DNA from 3 places in the Streptomyces sp. NPDC014727 genome. Region 1 is predicted to be linked to each of the others. Evidence: riboswitches for the same ligand, from Rfam matches in the RefSeq annotation. Region 1 holds a riboswitch; each other region holds the start of a gene.
The links. A riboswitch is a leader RNA that binds a small molecule or an ion and turns the genes downstream of it on or off. The one in region 1 is predicted to bind cyclic di-AMP.

Region 1 (5,497 bases):
CGCTCTGCCGCTGTCGGGCCTCGTTCTCGCGATGGGCATGCATGCCTTGTGGAACGGATCGGCGGCCGTCGGACCGTACGGCTTCTATGCCGTGTACGGCGTGTTCATGGTCCCGGCCTTCGGCCTGGTGACCTGGCTGGCGATCTGGTCGCGCCAACGGGAGCTCCGTACGCTCTCCGCCGAGCTGCCGGCCTATGCGGCGGCCGGCTGGCTGACGCCCGCCGAGCCGCTCGCCCTCTCATCGATGCGGGCCCGAGGCATGGCACGCGACGCGGCACGCCGACGACACTCCCTCGCAGCCCCGGGAAACCGGACGAGCCCGTACGGGCCCGCACACGCGCCGCCATCGCCGACGTCGCCGGCCTTCGGGCCGGGGCCGGGACAGCCGCAGGCACACACGTCGGTGTACGGACCGGGATACGCGCCGGCACACGGGCAGGGGTACGCGCCGGGGTTCGGGACGGGACACGGGCAGGGGTACGGGTACGGGACGGGGCGTGCTCCGGCGAGCGGACCGTCGGCCCAGGCCGGGGCTCGTGCCAAGGCGCAGGCCAAGGCCCACGGCAAGGCTGCCGCCCGCACCGTCGCCGAGTACGAGTCGTTCGCGACGTCACTGGCCTCACTGCGCAGGCAGGCCCGTCGCGGAACCGTGGGGGCGGACTTCGCCGAACGCGAACTGGAGCTGCTGCACCATCTCTGGCAGCGCAGGGACGTGGCCGCTCCCGCCCTGACGTATGCGGCGCAGGCGACGGGCCGCCTCCACCGGCCGCCACCGGGCCCGTACGCTCACCCGTTCCCGCCGCACACGCCGTACGGCGGCCACGGCTACAACCCCTATCTGGCCCCGCACCAGCCGCCGCAGCGGAGCCAGTAGGGCCACGCTCGGCACCGAAGCGTCCGTCCGCCGCACGAGGAGGGCGGTGGACGGGCCGACCGCGGCCGGGCGCTGAACCGTCCCGCTCGCGCGAACGCCCCGGCAGCGCTGTGCTCCCGGGGCGTGAACGGGCGACCCTGTCCCTGGACGACCGTGTCAGGCGGATGCCTCGGTGAGTTCCGCCAGGTCCTGTTCGGTCAGCCGGAGGTCGGCGACGGCCACCAGCGCGGGCAGCTGCTCGACGGTGCGGGCCGAGGCGATGGGCGCGACGACGGTGGGCCGGGACGCGAGCCACGCCAGCGCGACGGTCGCGATCTCCGCGTCGTGCTCCCGCGCGACCTTGTCGAGCGCGGCCAGGACCTTCTGTCCCCGCTCCGACTCCAGGTACTGCCCCGCCTTCTCGGCCCGAGCGCTCTCCACCGAGGCACCCGGACGGTACTTGCCGGTGAGGAACCCGGAGGCCAGGGCGAAGTACGGGACGGCGGCGAGCCCGGCCCGAGCGGCCGTCTCCTGGAGTTCGCCCTCGTACGTGTCGCGGGAGACCAGGTTGTAGTGCGGCTGCAGGGCCACGTAACGGGCCAGCCCCTCGCGCTCCGAGAAGTCCAGGGACGCCTGGAGCCGCTCGGGGCTGATGTTGGAGGCGGCGATCTCCCGGACCTTGCCTTCCTTCACCAGCTGGTCGAGGGCGGTGATGATCTCCTCGACCGGGACGGTCTCATCGTCGAAGTGCGTGTAGTAGAGGTCGATGTGGTCGGTGCCGAGCCGACGGAGCGACTCCTCCGCCGCGGCCTTGATGTTCGTGGCGGCGAGCCCCTTGTACGAGGGATGGGCGCCGACCTTCGTCGCGACGACGATCTCCGACCGGTTGACGCGTGCCGCGAGCCACTTCCCGATGACGGTCTCGGACTCGCCGCCCTCATTGCCCGGGATCCAGGCCGAGTACGCGTCGGCGGTGTCGATGAAGTTGCCGCCCGCCGCGGCGTAGGCGTCCAGCACGGCGAACGACTGCGCCTCGTCGGCCGTCCAGCCGAAGACGTTGCCGCCGAGTGCGAGCGGGAAGACCTGAAGGTCGGAAGGGCCCAGCTTACGAAGAGAAGTCATATGTGGATCAACGGACACCAGCGGGTCCGCTATTCCGGCAGCCGACCCTTCAGGCAGGCGCGCCGGTCCGACCGGCCCGCAGTCCCCACCGGCCCACCGATCCGCCCGGCCGCCGCTCCGGCCGGTCTCCAGGCCCCTGCCCGGTCCATTGCCGTGCCCTGCGCGTCGTTCCGTCCCCCGCCTCGTTCCGTCCGGGCCGTCCCTCGGGCCGGAGCAACTGTGCCGACACACCGGCAGCCCTGACGCCGGGGGGAGCGTCAGGGCTGCCGGGGTTCAGCGGCCGGCGAACCGGCTCGGGTCATGTGGGCCGCGAGGCGGCCGGCCGATCAGGGGTTGAGACCCTTGCCGCGCAGCCAGGCCATCGGGTCGATGCCCGTACCGGCCGGGGTGTGGACCTCCAGGTGGAGGTGCGGGCCGGTCACATTGCCGGTCGCTCCGACCCGGCCGATGGTGTCACCGGTCGTGACCTTCTGGCCGACACTGACACCGATCGAGGACTGGTGGCAGAACCACAGCTCCGTACCGTCTTCGAGCTCCAGCACCGTGCGGTAGCCGTACGAACCGGACCAGCCGGCCGACTTGATGGTGCCGCCGTGTATGGCCTTGATCGGGGTACCCGTCGGCGCCGCGAAGTCGAGGCCGGTGTGGTAGCCGGAGGACCACATCGAGCCGGCCTCGCCGAAGGTCGAGGTGATCGTGTACGAGGTGGTCGGGATGGCGTAGCTGGCGGCGAGCTTGGCGAGCCGCAGCGCCTCCGCCTTCTTCTTGGCCTCTTCCTCCGCCTTCTTCTTCTCGGCGGCGATCTTGGCCTCGGCCGCGTCCTGCTGCTTCTTGGCCTCGGCGGCAGCCTTCTCCGCGGCCGCCTTCTCCTCGGCGGCCCTGGCCTCGGCGTCGGCGGCGTCCTGCTGCTGCTCGGCCTGCTGGAGGATACGGGCACGGAGCGCCTCGCCCGCGTCCGTCGTGCCCCGCTGGGCCTCGGCGGTGGTGATGCCGGCGGTGGTCAGCGGCGCGGACGCGGCGACGGCCTCGGCCTTGTCGGCTTCGGACTCGCCGGAGAACAGGGAACCCACACCGGGAAGGGACTTGGCGTCGGGCAGGTTGTCCGCGATGGAATCGGGAAGCGAGATGGAGACCGCCGGCTTGCTCTGCGCGGTGGCAATGCCGCCCGCACCGACCGCCGCGATGACGCCGACCCCGAGCACGGTGGAGCTACGGGCAAGTCCGTTGCGCTGCTTGGCGACGCGGTGCTTGCCGCGCACAGGGCGGACGGACTCCTCGGTGGGGTTCCACTCGTCCCGGCTTCGTTCGGGCTCACCGTCGCCGTCGGCGCAAAAACCCCTGCGGAGCTCTGCCGAGTCGCCGGACCCACGGAACTCACCGGACCCGAACTCACCGGACCCGAACTCGCCGGTGAAGTCGGCGCCCGGCTCGGTGCCGTAGCCGGTGCCGAACGCCGTTCCCGTCCCGGTGGTTGCGTAACCGGCGTCGGAAGCGAAACCGGGGCCGTACCCGAGGCCGTAGTCAGAACCGGAGCCGAAGTCGGCACCCGGGACGAAGTCGGAGGTGAACCGCGCGGGGGCCTCGGGGGCAGGCTTGTTGGACGCCACTTGGGCGCACTCCTTTCCTTCCTTCTCGCCTACCGGGTTAGCTGACGGGTTCGGAGCAGGAAGGTCTCCTACGGGCGCCTCTGCCTCTCACGAGACACAGGTGTCCGATTCACCCCATGTAGGTGGTTCCCCGGTTCCCTTGCGGAATTCGGCGCTCGCGCACGGTGCCGCCACTGACGACGGCTGGGACGACCGCGCTGCGTTATCGAACGTTAATAGACACCCGGGCCCGATTCCAAGCTGTTCCCACTGATCGTTCCGGTCTTGGCCTGGACTTTACGGGACATAGCCGGGTGGAATCGGATGAGTTGATCGCCCCTCAGCCATTACCCAGTTTCTGACGTTGCGTCAAATGTTATGCGGAGCGGTGCGCTTCGGTTACGGACGGTGGCATGCCGTGCCCGGGACTCCGCCCGGTCCGCACCACACACCCGCCCCACCCGTCACATCGTGTCCAGTCCCACGATCTTCACTGTCCTGCGCCGGTGCGGCTGCCCCTCCGCAGGACGTACGACCGCGAGCAGTGCCATGTCGTCGGTCGTCTCGCCGCCCGTGTGCCGCCGCACGTCGTCGGTCAGGGCGGACAGCAGTTCCTCGGGTCCCGGAAAGATCCGCCCGCGCAGCCGCGCCGCCGGATCGTAGAAGACCCCGTCGGCGTTCCGCGCTTCGGAGAGACCATCGGTGTAGAGGAGCAGAGTCGTCCCCGCCTGCAGATCCCATTCGTCCGCCCGGTCGGGCCACACCCCCAGATCCATCCCGAGCGGCAGCGCGGGCACCGACGGCCCCAGCACATCCAGCGCCCCGTCCGGATGCAGCAGGATCGGCTCGGGATGGCCGCGGTTGACGATCCGCACCCGCGACAACCCGGGCGGGATCTCGGCCAGTACGGCGGTGATGAAGCCCTCGACCGCGTCCAGCCCGCCCCGCCCCGTCCCCTCTCGCGCCAGCGCCCGCTCCAGCCGCTGCGCCACACCCTCCAGCGAACGTTCCTGCTCGGCCGCCTCCCGGAACGCACCGATGATCACCGCCACCGACTCCACGGCGTCGAGCCCCTTCCCCCGTACGTCCCCGACCACCAGCCGCACCCCGTGCGGGGTGTCCGCCACGGCGAAGAGGTCACCGCCGACGAACTCGTCCGCCTGCGCCGCCACGTACCGCGCCGCCACATGCAGCCCGCCGATCCGGTCGGACGGTTTGGGCAGCACAGCCCGCATGGCGGTCTCCGCGATCACCCGCGCGGAGGCCAGTTGCTCGTTGCCGCGCCGCACGACCCCGTTGATGACGACCGCGAGGACCGACACGGTGGCCAGGGTGAGCAGCTCGATCAACGGCACGACCTGCGGCAACGTGTTGCTGTGCAGCCGCAGCGTGATGATGGCCAGGATCGAGGCGACGGCGGTGAGGATGGTGCCGGACAGCGAGAAGAACGGCGCGGCGATCAGCGGCGCGGCCACGAACAGCGGAATGGCGGTGAAGGTCGGCGGGGTGAGGGCGTCGAACACCAGCCCACCGAGGATCATCAGGGCGGGCAGGGCGCGGACGAACCGCCGGGTACGGACACCGCCCCTGGCATGTCTGCCGCGCCGCTTCAGCCGCTTCCACACCTGTGATCTCCTGCCCGGTACGCGCTCGGCTGCGGACGGTGCCGCGCCCCACCCCCAGGCTCACCGGAGCAAGGGCGCGCGGCGACTCCTCATCGGCCAATGGGGGTACGCGCGTGGTCCAGCTCACACACCACCCGTCCTGCCTCTTCACAGGACCGGCGACCGGGACCAGAGACCGGCGGCGATAGGGGAAATGATTCAGGCCCGGCACGCTGCATGCGTGCCGGGCCTGAATCGTCAGTAGCGGGGACAGGATTTGAACCTGCGACCTCTGGGTTATGAGCCCAGCGAGCTACCGAGCTGCTCCACCC
Region 2 (5,497 bases), on a different contig from region 1:
TGACCTGGCCGAGCGCGCGCATGTGCGGGAAGACGCCGTCCTCCATGCCCGTCAGGAAGACCACCGGGAATTCGAGGCCCTTGGCGGTGTGCAGCGTCATCAGCGTGATGACGCCGGAGCCGTCCTCGTCCTCGTCGGGGATCTGGTCGGAGTCCGCGACGAGCGCGACCCGCTCCAGGAACTCGGCGAGCGTGCCCGCGCCTTCCTCGCCGGCCTCGCCGCGCTCCTGCTCGAATTCGAGGGCGACGGCGGCGAGTTCCTGGAGGTTCTCGATCCGGGTCTCGTCCTGCGGGTCGGTGGACGACTGGAGCTCGGCGAGATAACCGGTCCGCTCCAGGACGGCCTCCAGGACCACCGCCGGGCCCGCGCCGGACTCGACGATCGTGCGCAGCTCCTCCATCAGCGTGTTGAACCGCTTGACGGCGTTGGCCGACCGGGCCGCCATGCCGTACGCCTCGTCGACCCGGCGCAGCGCCTGCGGGAAGGTGATCTTCTCGCGCAGGGACAGCGCGTCGATCATCGCCTCGGCGCGGTCACCGATGCCGCGCTTGGGCACGTTGAGGATGCGGCGCAGCGGGACGGTGTCCTCGGGGTTGGCGAGAACCCGGAGGTAGGCCAGGACGTCCCGGACCTCCTTGCGCTCGTAGAAGCGCACGCCGCCGACGACCTTGTAGGGCAGGCCGACGCGGATGAAGATCTCTTCGAAGACCCGGGACTGCGCGTTCGTACGGTAGAAGATCGCGACGTCTCCGGCCTTGGCGTCGCCCGCGTCGGTCAGCCGGTCGATCTCGTCGGCGACGAACTGGGCCTCGTCGTGCTCGGTGTCGGCGACGTAGCCGGTGATCCGGGCGCCCGTGCCGGCGTTCGTCCAGAGGTTCTTGGGACGGCGGCTCTCATTGCGCTCGATGACCGCGTTGGCGGCGGACAGGATCGTCTGCGTGGAGCGGTAGTTCTGCTCCAGCAGGATCGTCGTCGCGTTCGGGTAGTCCTCCTCGAACTGGAGGATGTTGCGGATGGTCGCGCCGCGGAACGCGTAGATCGACTGGTCCGCGTCACCGACGACGCACAGCTCGGCGGGGGCGTCGTGCTCGCCGGCCGGGCCGACCAGTTCGCGTACGAGGGTGTACTGGGCGTGGTTGGTGTCCTGGTACTCGTCGACCAGGACGTGCCGGAAGCGGCGGCGGTAGTGCTCGGCGACGTCGGGGAACGCCTGCAGCAGGTGGACCGTCGTCATGATGATGTCGTCGAAGTCCAGCGCGTTGGCCTCGCGCAGCCGGGACTGGTACATCGCGTAGGCCTGGGCGAGGGTCTTCTCGAAACCGTCCGCAGCCTGGCCGGCGAAGGTCTCCTCGTCGATCAGTTCGTTCTTCAGGTTGGAGACCTTGGCCGTGAACGACTTCGGCGGGAAGCGCTTCGGGTCGAGGTCGAGATCACGGCAGACCAGGGCCATCAGCCGCTTGGAGTCGGCGGCGTCGTAGATCGAGAACGACGAGGTGAAGCCGAGCTTCTTCGACTCGCGGCGCAGGATGCGTACGCACGCGCTGTGGAAGGTCATGACCCACATGGCGTTGGCGCGCGGTCCGACGAGCTGTTCGACGCGCTCCTTCATCTCGCCCGCGGCCTTGTTGGTGAAGGTGATCGCCAGGATCTGGCCGGGGTGCACCCCGCGCTCGGCGAGGAGGTGGGCGATCCGGTGGGTCAGCACCCGGGTCTTGCCCGAGCCCGCCCCGGCGACGATGAGCAAGGGGGAGCCGGCGTGGACCACCGCGGCGCGCTGTTCGGTGTTCAGCCCGTCGAGGAGCGCCGCGGAATCGATGACGGGGCGGTGCGCACCGTCACGGTAGTACGCGTCCCTGGGCGGCGGGGGCCCGTCGAAGACGCCCGCGAAGAGGTCCTCCGGCACCGCTTCGGGTGCGGAGTCCTCGGGGGGCGGCGGGGGCTCTTCCTCCGAGTGCTGGAGGCCGGCCAGGAAGCTGTCGTCAAAGAGGCTGCTCATCGCTTGTCGAGTCTAGGCCGCCGCACCGACACATGACTGCCGCTCGGCGAACCACACCCGGCCGCCGGGCACGCAAAGAGAGCGGACATCCACCCTCCGTAAGAGATTCCGGGCCTCGGCCGCCCTCGTCACCTCCGCCCCACGGAGGTCACGAAAACGTATCGGGCATATCGAACATCGACCTTCACAGCAGCACCACGGGTTGGCTACCGTGCTCGACCGGGTGGCCCGTACCCCCTGAGGCGAACCACGCCGAGCGGGCGCCCGCGCCGAATCCGGGCTGTCCTCACGGACGTCCGGAGCCGGGGACCCATACGCGTCACCGGGGTGAATCGGTCCTTATCCCCCACTCGGACCGTAGGGCAGCCTTCCGTTCCGCCCGAACCCGACAGCTAACCCGGTAGGCGGTCCACGGAAGGAGATGCCGTCTTGGCATCGCATCGCAAACCGCGTACCCGGGTGCGCACCACCACACCGGCCGTCGGTCTCACGACGGCCGCGCTGGCGTCCGTGACCCTGCTCTCCACGCAGAGCGCCACGGCGGCCCCCGCTCCGAAGCCCAGCATCGAGGACGTCCAGAAGAAGGTCGACGACCTCTACCGGCAGGCGGGCACCGCGACCCAGCGCTACAACCAGGCGAAGGAGGCCTCCGCCGCCCAGCGCACCAAGGTGGACGTCCTCCTGGACGACGTGGCGAAGCGCGCCGACGAACTCAACGAAGCCCGCAGGACGCTCGGCGCCTACGCGGCCGCGCAGTACCGCACCGGGTCGCTCACGCCGAGCGCCACCTTCTTCCTCGCCGACGACCCGCAGTCGTACTTCGACCAGAGCCAGCTGATGAACCGGATGACCGGTCAGCAGGAGAAGGCGGTCACGGACTTCCGCGCCCAGCAGGCGAAGGCCTCGAAGAAGCGCGCCGAAGCGGTGCGCAGCCTGGAGACGCTGACCACGACCCAGGCCACGCTGCGCACCAGCAAGCAGAACGTCCAGCAGAAGCTGGGCGAGGCGCAGACGATGCTGTCGAAGCTGACCGCCGAGGAGAAGGCGCGGCTCGCGGCGCTGGAGCGGAAGAAGGAGGCGGAGGCCGAGCGCAAGGCGGAGGAACTGGCGCGGCAGCAGGCCGCCGCCAAGGCGGAGGCGGACCGCAAGGCCGAGGAGGCCGCGAAGGCGGCGGGGTCCGGCAGCGGTACATCGGCGGGAGGCGGGACCGGCTCGGACAGCAGCGCCACCACCAAGGCGGAGAAGGTCCTCGCCTTCGCCAGGGCCCAGCTGGGCAAGCCGTACGTCTGGGGCGCGACGGGCCCGTCCTCGTACGACTGCTCCGGGCTCACCCAGGCCGCGTGGAAGGACGCGGGAGTCGACATCCCGCGCACCACCTGGGACCAGGTGAAGATCGGCACCAAGGTCGCCACGGCGGATCTGCGTCCGGGCGACCTCGTCTTCTTCTACGACGACATCAGCCACGTCGGCATCTACAAGGGCGACGGAATGATGATCCACGCGCCGAAGCCGGGCGCGAACGTGCGCGAGGAGTCGATCTACTACATGCCGATCTACGGCAGCGTGCGGCCGGCGTAACGGCCCGCTCCCCCGCGCCCGGCCCGGCCCGTCCCACGCGCCGGCCGGGCCGGGCGCCGTCCCGGCCGCGATACGGAGACCTGGGACCGCGACCTCGGGTCCCGCACTTCGGGCCGGGGCCCTCAGGTCCAGAGCGTGGCGATGAAGATGTTGGCGAGCGTCAGCCCGCCCACCGCCGCGAAGGCGCCCTTGTCGACCTTCTCCTCGTCCCGCTTGACGTAGACGAGCGCGAGGATGACGACCAGGAGCAGCAGCTTGACCCCGATCTTGATGTTGTTCACGTGGTGGCCGTCGGCCTCGTTGAGCCCGACCAGCGCGACCCCGGTGACCAGCATCGTCAGCGCGCCGTGCAGCATCGCCGGGACGAACCGGGCCGTGCCCGCGCCCATCGCCTTCATCTGGGTCAGGAAACCACCCAGCAGCGAGGCGATACCGATGATGTGCAGGGCGACGAAGACATGAATGAGTACGTCCATGAGGCCGCAGCCTAGCCCCGCCCATATCACCACTCCGCAGGCAGGTACAGCTTCCTGGCGCTTCACTCGTGTCTGCACCAATTGCCTGACTCTGTTGTCATTTTTCCGATCAGACACAGACAGCGCCGCGCCAAATTCGGGCAATAAGCGTCATTACGACTCTTCCCCGTGCCCCGGGTTTAGCGTCCCTGACCAGGTGACCGTCTTCACCGCCGCTCCGCCCCCGGACGGCACGCCGGTCACCCCGCCGGGGATCCGGCGGCGGGCCGCCCGGCTGTGGGTGGCCCGCCACCGGATCCCGGGCGGGCCCGCCGGTAGTCCCCGTCGGGCAGTCACCAGGAAGGACGCACGCCCCCGTGGCAGCGCATCGGAAACCCAAGCAGCGCCCGTACACCGGCTCTGCTGCCCGCACCGCAGCCACCCTCGCCTTCGCCGGGGCCGCCACCGCTGCCGCTCTGCCGGGCTCCGCGCACGCCGATCCCCAGCGCACCCCCACCCAGGTCAGGTCGGAGGTGGACCGGCTGTACCGCGACGCGGAAGTCGCCACCGAGCAGTACAACGGCGCGAAGGAGAAGGCCGCCGCCGCCGCCGAGGCCGTCGACACCCTGCGCGACGAGGCCGCCCGCCGCACCGAGCGCCTCAACGCCTCGCGCGACGCGCTGGGTTCGCTCGCCGCCGCGCAGTACCGCACGGGCGGCCTCGACCCCGCTCTGCAGCTGGCGCTCTCCTCCGACCCCGACCAGTATCTGGAGCGCGCGTCGTACGTGGACCGGATCAGCGACCGCCAGGCCGCCGAGGTCGACACGGTGGAGCGGCAGGTCGCCAGGATCGCCCAGCTGCGCTCCCAGGCCAGGGGAAAGCTGGCCGCGCTGGCGTCGCGCCAGGCCGAGCTGAAGAAGCACAAGGCGACGGTCAGGACCAAGCTGGCCGACGCGCAGCGGCTCCTCGCCACCTTGTCCCCGGCCGAGCGCAGCGCCTACGAGGCCTCGAACGGCGCGCGTTCCGCCGGCCGTGCCGACCGGGGCACCGCGCGCGGCCTCGCCCTCGCCCCCACCACCCGTGCCGCCGCAGCCGTCGCGTTCGCGTTCGGAGCACTCGGCAAACCGTACGTCTGGGGCGCGACCGGCCCGTCCTCGTTCGACTGCTCCGGGCTCACCCAGGCCGCCTGGCGGTCCGCCGGCGTCTCGCTCCCCCGGACCACGTACACCCAGATCAACGCCGGACAGCACATCTCGCGCTCCGAACTGGCCCCGGGCGACCTGGTGTTCTTCTTCTCCGGTGTCAGCCACGTCGGCCTCTACATCGGCAACGGCCAGATGATCCACGCCCCGCGCCCGGGGGCGCCGGTCCGGATCGCGCCGATCGACCAGATGCCCTTCGCCGGAGCGACCCGGGTGTCATAGGCTCCCGACTCCGATTCGGATCGGCCCGCCGTCGGGGCAACTCC
Region 3 (5,497 bases), on a different contig from region 1:
GCTCGTGACCCGGTACGCGGACGCCCGGCAGGCGCTCGCCGACGGCCGGCTCTCCAAGAACCCGGCGCACCACGCCGAGCCGGCGCACGCCAAGGGGAAGACGGGCATCCCGGGCGAGCGCAAGGCGGAGCTGATGACGCATCTGCTGAACATCGACCCGCCCGACCACACCCGGCTGCGCCGTCTCGTCTCCAAGGCGTTCACCCCGCGCCGGGTCGCCGAGTTCGCGCCGCGCGTGCAGGAACTGACGGACCGCCTCATCGACCGCTTCATCGCGGAGGGAAAGGCGGACCTCATCCACGACTTCGCGTTCCCGCTCCCCATCTACGCGATCTGCGATCTGCTCGGCGTGCCGCGCGAGGACCAGGACGACTTCCGGGACTGGGCGGGCATGATGATCCGCCACGGCGGCGGCCCGCGCGGCGGGGTGGCCAGGTCGGTGAAGAAGATGCGCGGCTATCTCGCCGAGCTGATCCACCGCAAGCGGGAGAACCCGGGGGACGATCTGATCTCGGGGCTGATCAGGGCCAGCGACCACGGCGAGCACCTCACCGAGAACGAGGCCGCGGCCATGGCCTTCATCCTCCTCTTCGCCGGCTTCGAGACGACGGTCAATCTCATCGGCAACGGGGTGTACGCCCTGCTGCGCAACCCCGTGCAGCGCGAGCGGCTGCATCTCTCCCTCGATGCGGGGGAGAGCGATCTGCTGGAGACCGGCATCGAGGAACTGCTGCGGTACGACGGCCCGGTGGAGCTGGCGACCTGGCGGTTCGCCACCGAGCCGCTGACACTCGGCGGGCAGGACATCGCGGCCGGTGACCCCGTGCTCGTCGTGCTCGCCGCCGCCGACCGCGACCCGGAACGCTTCGAGAACCCCGACACGCTCGATCTCGCACGGCGTGACAATCAGCACCTCGGATACGGGCACGGCATCCACTACTGCCTGGGAGCACCACTCGCCCGGCTGGAGGGACAGACCGCGCTCGCCACGCTCCTGCGGCGCCTTCCGGACCTGCGGCTTGCGGTGGAACCTGCCGATTTGCGGTGGCGTGGCGGACTCATCATGCGTGGACTGCGCACGTTGCCGGTGGAGTTCGAGCCGGGGGTCTCCACGGGGCAAGGTGACACTCTGTCAACTCTGTGACTTTCACGTGATCTGCGCTGCATCGACTTGTGACACGCGTTCGAGTCCCGCTAGGTTCACCGTTCGACTCACCCGTCACTCGTCAGTCACACGGAAGGCAATCCCATGGGCTCCGCGAACGGCAGACACCGTCGCCCTCGTCAGGCACCCGCCATCGTCGTCGCCGCGGGCGTGACCGGCTCGGCCATCGCCATCCCGCTGCTCGGCGCGGCCGGTGCGCACGCGGCCGATGCCACGACCTGGGACCGGGTGGCCGAGTGCGAGAGCGGCGGCATGTGGAGCGCCGACCTCGGCAATGGCTTCTACGGCGGCCTGCAGTTCTCGCCGGAGACCTGGAAGGCGTACGGCGGCGAGTCGTACGCCCCGCGTGCCGACCTCGCCAGCCGCGCGCAGCAGATAGCCGTGGCCCAGAAGGTCCTGGCCGACAAGGGTCCGCGGGCCTGGCCCAGCTGTGCGGTCATCTCCGGTCTCGCGGCGGACGGGGCGCTGCCGGGTGTCGACCCCGGGATCGCGCCCTCCGGCGAGCCGACGAACGGTGCGGAGCCGGCTGACGACGCGTCGGCCACTCCCTCGGATGCCGCCACGCCGGCGGACAGGGCCGGCAGCACCTCGGGTGCCCACGGCAAGCCGGCGGGCAAGAAGGGCCACTCCGCGAAGCCTTCGGCCGCCGAGTCGGCCGCCCCGTCCTCGCATCCGTCCCCCGACGCGTCCGATTCACCCCGTACGTCGGACTCGTCCAATGGTGTGAGCGGCAAGCATCGCGGCGCCCCGGCGCCCGAAGGGAGCCCGGACGCGAACGGCGGCGTCGACCGCGACTCGGGTCGCCATGCCTCCCGCGGTGGCGGCGACGCCCGCGACGCCCGCGACGCGGACGACGCGGGCGCGTCGGCTGCCGACGGCGCGTACACCGTCCGTTCCGGCGACAACCTCTGGGCGATTGCTGATGCACAGAAGGTTCCCGGCGGCTGGCCCGCGCTCTATGAGGCCAACAAGGGGGCGGTCGGCTCCGACCCGGACCTCATCCTCCCTGGCCAGAGCCTCCGTCTCGATGTGAAGGCCGACTGAGGGCAGTCTGAAAATCGGCTAATAGGGCCTCAAAAACCGGGGTAGTTCAGGGACCTATGTCCACTTATGTGTAAGTGAGACATGGGTCTCTTTGCGTCAACGGCGTGTCGCGCCCGGGGAGTCCTTCCGTATCGCCTCCGACCTGCGAAAACGACGGTTCCTCAGATGCAAGTAAGGGCTGATTGTCTGATGTGTCCATCTTTGAATGTGGGGTTGCCTGTGTTTACGGTCGGAACCGCTCGCACCGCGGGCCCCGTTGACCGTCACGCCGAATCCTGCCGTCGGTCGAAGGGAACAGACGCGTAAAGCGCCGTAGGCAGGAGCGGGGGACCCAGGTAGGCGCCGGCCCGATCGTCGAAAGGCGGATCAGGGGCGGCTTGGGGTGAAGTCGCGTGCTAGGACGTGCGACCGGGCAACTCACTTGGCCCGAACCCGACAGCTCACCTCGTAGGCGTCGGTGAGGAGAAGTTCCATGCTGTTTTCCAGCAAGGGCAAGCACCGTCGCCCGTCCAAGGCCGTCCGTGTCGCCACGCTCGCCGGTGTCGCCGGTACCGCAGTCGCCGTCCCGCTGATGGGTGCGACCGGTGCCTCCGCGGCCTCCGTCGCGACCTGGGACGCCGTCGCGCAGTGCGAGTCCGGTGGCAACTGGTCCATCAACACCGGCAACGGCTACTACGGCGGTCTGCAGTTCTCGCAGTCCAGCTGGGCCGCCGCCGGCGGTACGCAGTACGCCCCCCGTGCCGACCTGGCCACCAAGGCTCAGCAGATCGCCACCGCCGAGAAGCTCCTCGCCATGCAGGGCCCGGGTGCCTGGGGCTGTGCCGGCGCCGGCAACCTGCGCAACGACGGTGTGGACCCGGGCGTCGACACCGGCTCCTCCTCGAAGACCGACTCCGGCGCCACGCAGCAGCAGAGCGCCCCGGCCGCGCCCAAGCAGCAGTCGCAGCCGGTTCAGCCGAAGAAGGCCGAGCGCACCGAGGTCCCCGCCACCAACCGCTCGGACCGCTCCGCCGCCCCGCAGGCCGAGTCGAAGAAGACCGTCACCACCCCGACCGGCGAGAAGGTCAAGAAGGGCGACGGCGAGTACAAGGTCGTCTCCGGCGACTCCCTGAGCAAGATCGCCGCCGACCACAAGGTCAAGGGCGGCTGGCAGCACCTGTTCGAGCTGAACAAGGACATCGTCAAGGACGCCGACCTGATCTACCCGGGTCAGCAGCTGCACCTGACGAAGTAGTCCGGGACCTCTCCTCCCTGAGCACCCCGGCCCGGCGCGCGTTCCCCCGTACGCGCCGGGCCGGGGTTTCCGTGTGACCCCTTGCTTCCGCGGGGCGCGTCACCTGTATGTGCGGCGGCTCCGTCCCGGCGGGGCGCGTCGTCCTCGTATCGCGTCCGTACGGGCGGGGGCCGGCCCCCGCGGGGCGGGTTCCGGAGGTGGCCACGGCAGTGCGTGATCGTTCAACTTCTGTAGTTACTGGGCAGTAAAATTCTGGCTGTTCGCCCCGTAATGCTCGCTCTTGGGTCCTTTTTCGTCCCAGGGGACGGGCGGTCGTCCGACTGAGCGGGCCGGGCCGGTTAGGCTCTTGTCGCAAGGCCAAAGTGACCCTGCACAACCAGTGTCATATCCCAGAAGGAGATGCCTCGTGCCGTCCATCGACGTCGTCGTAGCCCGGGAAATCCTCGACTCCCGGGGGAACCCCACGGTCGAGGTCGAGGTTGGCCTCGACGACGGCAGCACGGGCCGTGCTGCCGTGCCGTCCGGCGCCTCCACCGGTGCGTTCGAGGCCATTGAGCTTCGCGACGGTGACCCCAACCGCTACCAGGGCAAGGGCGTGGAGAAGGCCGTCCTCGCCGTGATCGAGCAGATCGGCCCGGAGCTCGTGGGTTACGACGCGACCGAGCAGCGGCTGATCGACCAGGCGATGTTCGACCTGGACGCCACGGAGAACAAGGGCTCGCTCGGCGCGAACGCCATCCTCGGTGTCTCCCTGGCCGTCGCCCACGCCGCCTCCGAGGCCTCGGACCTACCGCTGTTCCGCTACCTCGGCGGCCCGAACGCGCACCTGCTGCCCGTTCCGATGATGAACATCCTCAACGGTGGGTCGCACGCCGACTCCAACGTGGACATCCAGGAGTTCATGATCGCCCCGATCGGCGCGGAGTCCTTCTCCGAGGCCCTGCGCTGGGGCGCCGAGGTCTACCACACGCTGAAGAAGGTCCTGAAGACCAAGGGTCTTTCGACCGGTCTCGGCGACGAGGGCGGCTTCGCGCCGAACCTGGAGTCGAACCGTGCCGCCCTGGACCTCATCGTCGAGGCCATCAAGGAAGCCGGCTACGTCCCGGGCAAGGACATCGCGCTCGCGCTCGACGTCGCCGCCTCGGAGTTCTACAAGGACGGCAAGTACGAGTTCGAGGGCAAGTCCCGCTCCGCCGCCGAGATGACCGAGTACTACGAGGAGCTCGTCTCCGCGTACCCGCTGGTCTCCATCGAGGACCCGCTGTACGAGGACGACTGGGCCGGCTGGAAGGTCATCACCGACAAGCTCGGCGCCAAGGTGCAGATCGTCGGCGACGACCTGTTCGTCACCAACCCGGAGCGTCTGGCCCGCGGCATCGAGGAGGGCTCCGCCAACGCCCTGCTCGTCAAGGTCAACCAGATCGGTTCGCTGACCGAGACGCTGGACGCCGTCGAGCTGGCCCAGCGCAACGGCTTCAAGTGCATGATGTCCCACCGCTCCGGCGAGACCGAGGACGTCACCATCGCCGACCTCGCCGTCGCGGTGAACTGCGGCCAGATCAAGACCGGCGCCCCGGCCCGCTCGGACCGCGTCGCCAAGTACAACCAGCTGCTGCGCATCGAGGAGATCCTCGACGACGCCGCGGTGTACGCGGGCCGCTCGGCGTTCCCGCGGTTCCGCTCCGAGAGCTGACCGGCGCAGCACTCCGAGAACTGATCGGCACAGCGCTCCGCGAACCGATGAGCGCGGCGCTCCGCGAATCGTCAGGCGCGGCAAGGGCTGACCGCAGGCCCTCACGGGCCAAAGGCACCGGCCTCCGTTCGTCCCCGCACTCGGTCCCGTACCGTGTGCGGGGACGGACGTGCGTAATGGGGAGGCGGAGACATGGCCGCGAAGGACCGGGACCGGTTCTCCACCTCGACCCGGCTGCGGCTGCTCGGTGAGCAGACCGCCGCCCGCGTCTACCGGTCCCAGAACCGCCGTCAGGCCCGTCGCTCCCGGCTCACCGGCCGGGCGGCCTTCCTCGCCCTCGTCGTCTGCTCCCTGGTGGTCG

Region 2: it holds a riboswitch for cyclic di-AMP, as region 1 does, so the genes downstream of both, ACF1B9_RS04150 (NlpC/P60 family protein) here and ACF1B9_RS33175 (M23 family metallopeptidase) in region 1, are expected to answer to the same signal.
Region 3: it holds a riboswitch for cyclic di-AMP, as region 1 does, so the genes downstream of both, ACF1B9_RS21705 (transglycosylase family protein) here and ACF1B9_RS33175 (M23 family metallopeptidase) in region 1, are expected to answer to the same signal.

Annotation. Positions count from the first base shown of each region.
Region 1 is NZ_JBIBYR010000034.1:18,779-24,275, forward strand. It holds gene ACF1B9_RS33165 (PrsW family glutamic-type intramembrane protease) at 1-874, shown strand, start outside; gene ACF1B9_RS33170 (aldo/keto reductase) at 1,031-1,975, opposite strand; gene ACF1B9_RS33175 (M23 family metallopeptidase) at 2,302-3,582, opposite strand; cyclic di-AMP (ydaO/yuaA leader) riboswitch at 3,594-3,746, opposite strand; gene ACF1B9_RS33180 (PP2C family protein-serine/threonine phosphatase) at 4,026-5,186, opposite strand; tRNA gene ACF1B9_RS33185 (tRNA-Met) at 5,428-5,497, opposite strand, start outside.
Region 2 is NZ_JBIBYR010000002.1:108,467-113,963, reverse strand. It holds gene pcrA (DNA helicase PcrA) at 1-1,996, opposite strand, end outside; cyclic di-AMP (ydaO/yuaA leader) riboswitch at 2,254-2,419, shown strand; gene ACF1B9_RS04150 (NlpC/P60 family protein) at 2,426-3,574, shown strand; gene ACF1B9_RS04145 (hypothetical protein) at 3,697-4,050, opposite strand; gene ACF1B9_RS04140 (NlpC/P60 family protein) at 4,407-5,453, shown strand.
Region 3 is NZ_JBIBYR010000013.1:131,146-136,642, forward strand. It holds gene ACF1B9_RS21695 (cytochrome P450) at 1-1,144, shown strand, start outside; gene ACF1B9_RS21700 (transglycosylase family protein) at 1,250-2,209, shown strand; cyclic di-AMP (ydaO/yuaA leader) riboswitch at 2,508-2,678, shown strand; gene ACF1B9_RS21705 (transglycosylase family protein) at 2,682-3,443, shown strand; gene eno (phosphopyruvate hydratase) at 3,850-5,136, shown strand; gene ACF1B9_RS21715 (septum formation initiator family protein) at 5,329-5,497, shown strand, end outside.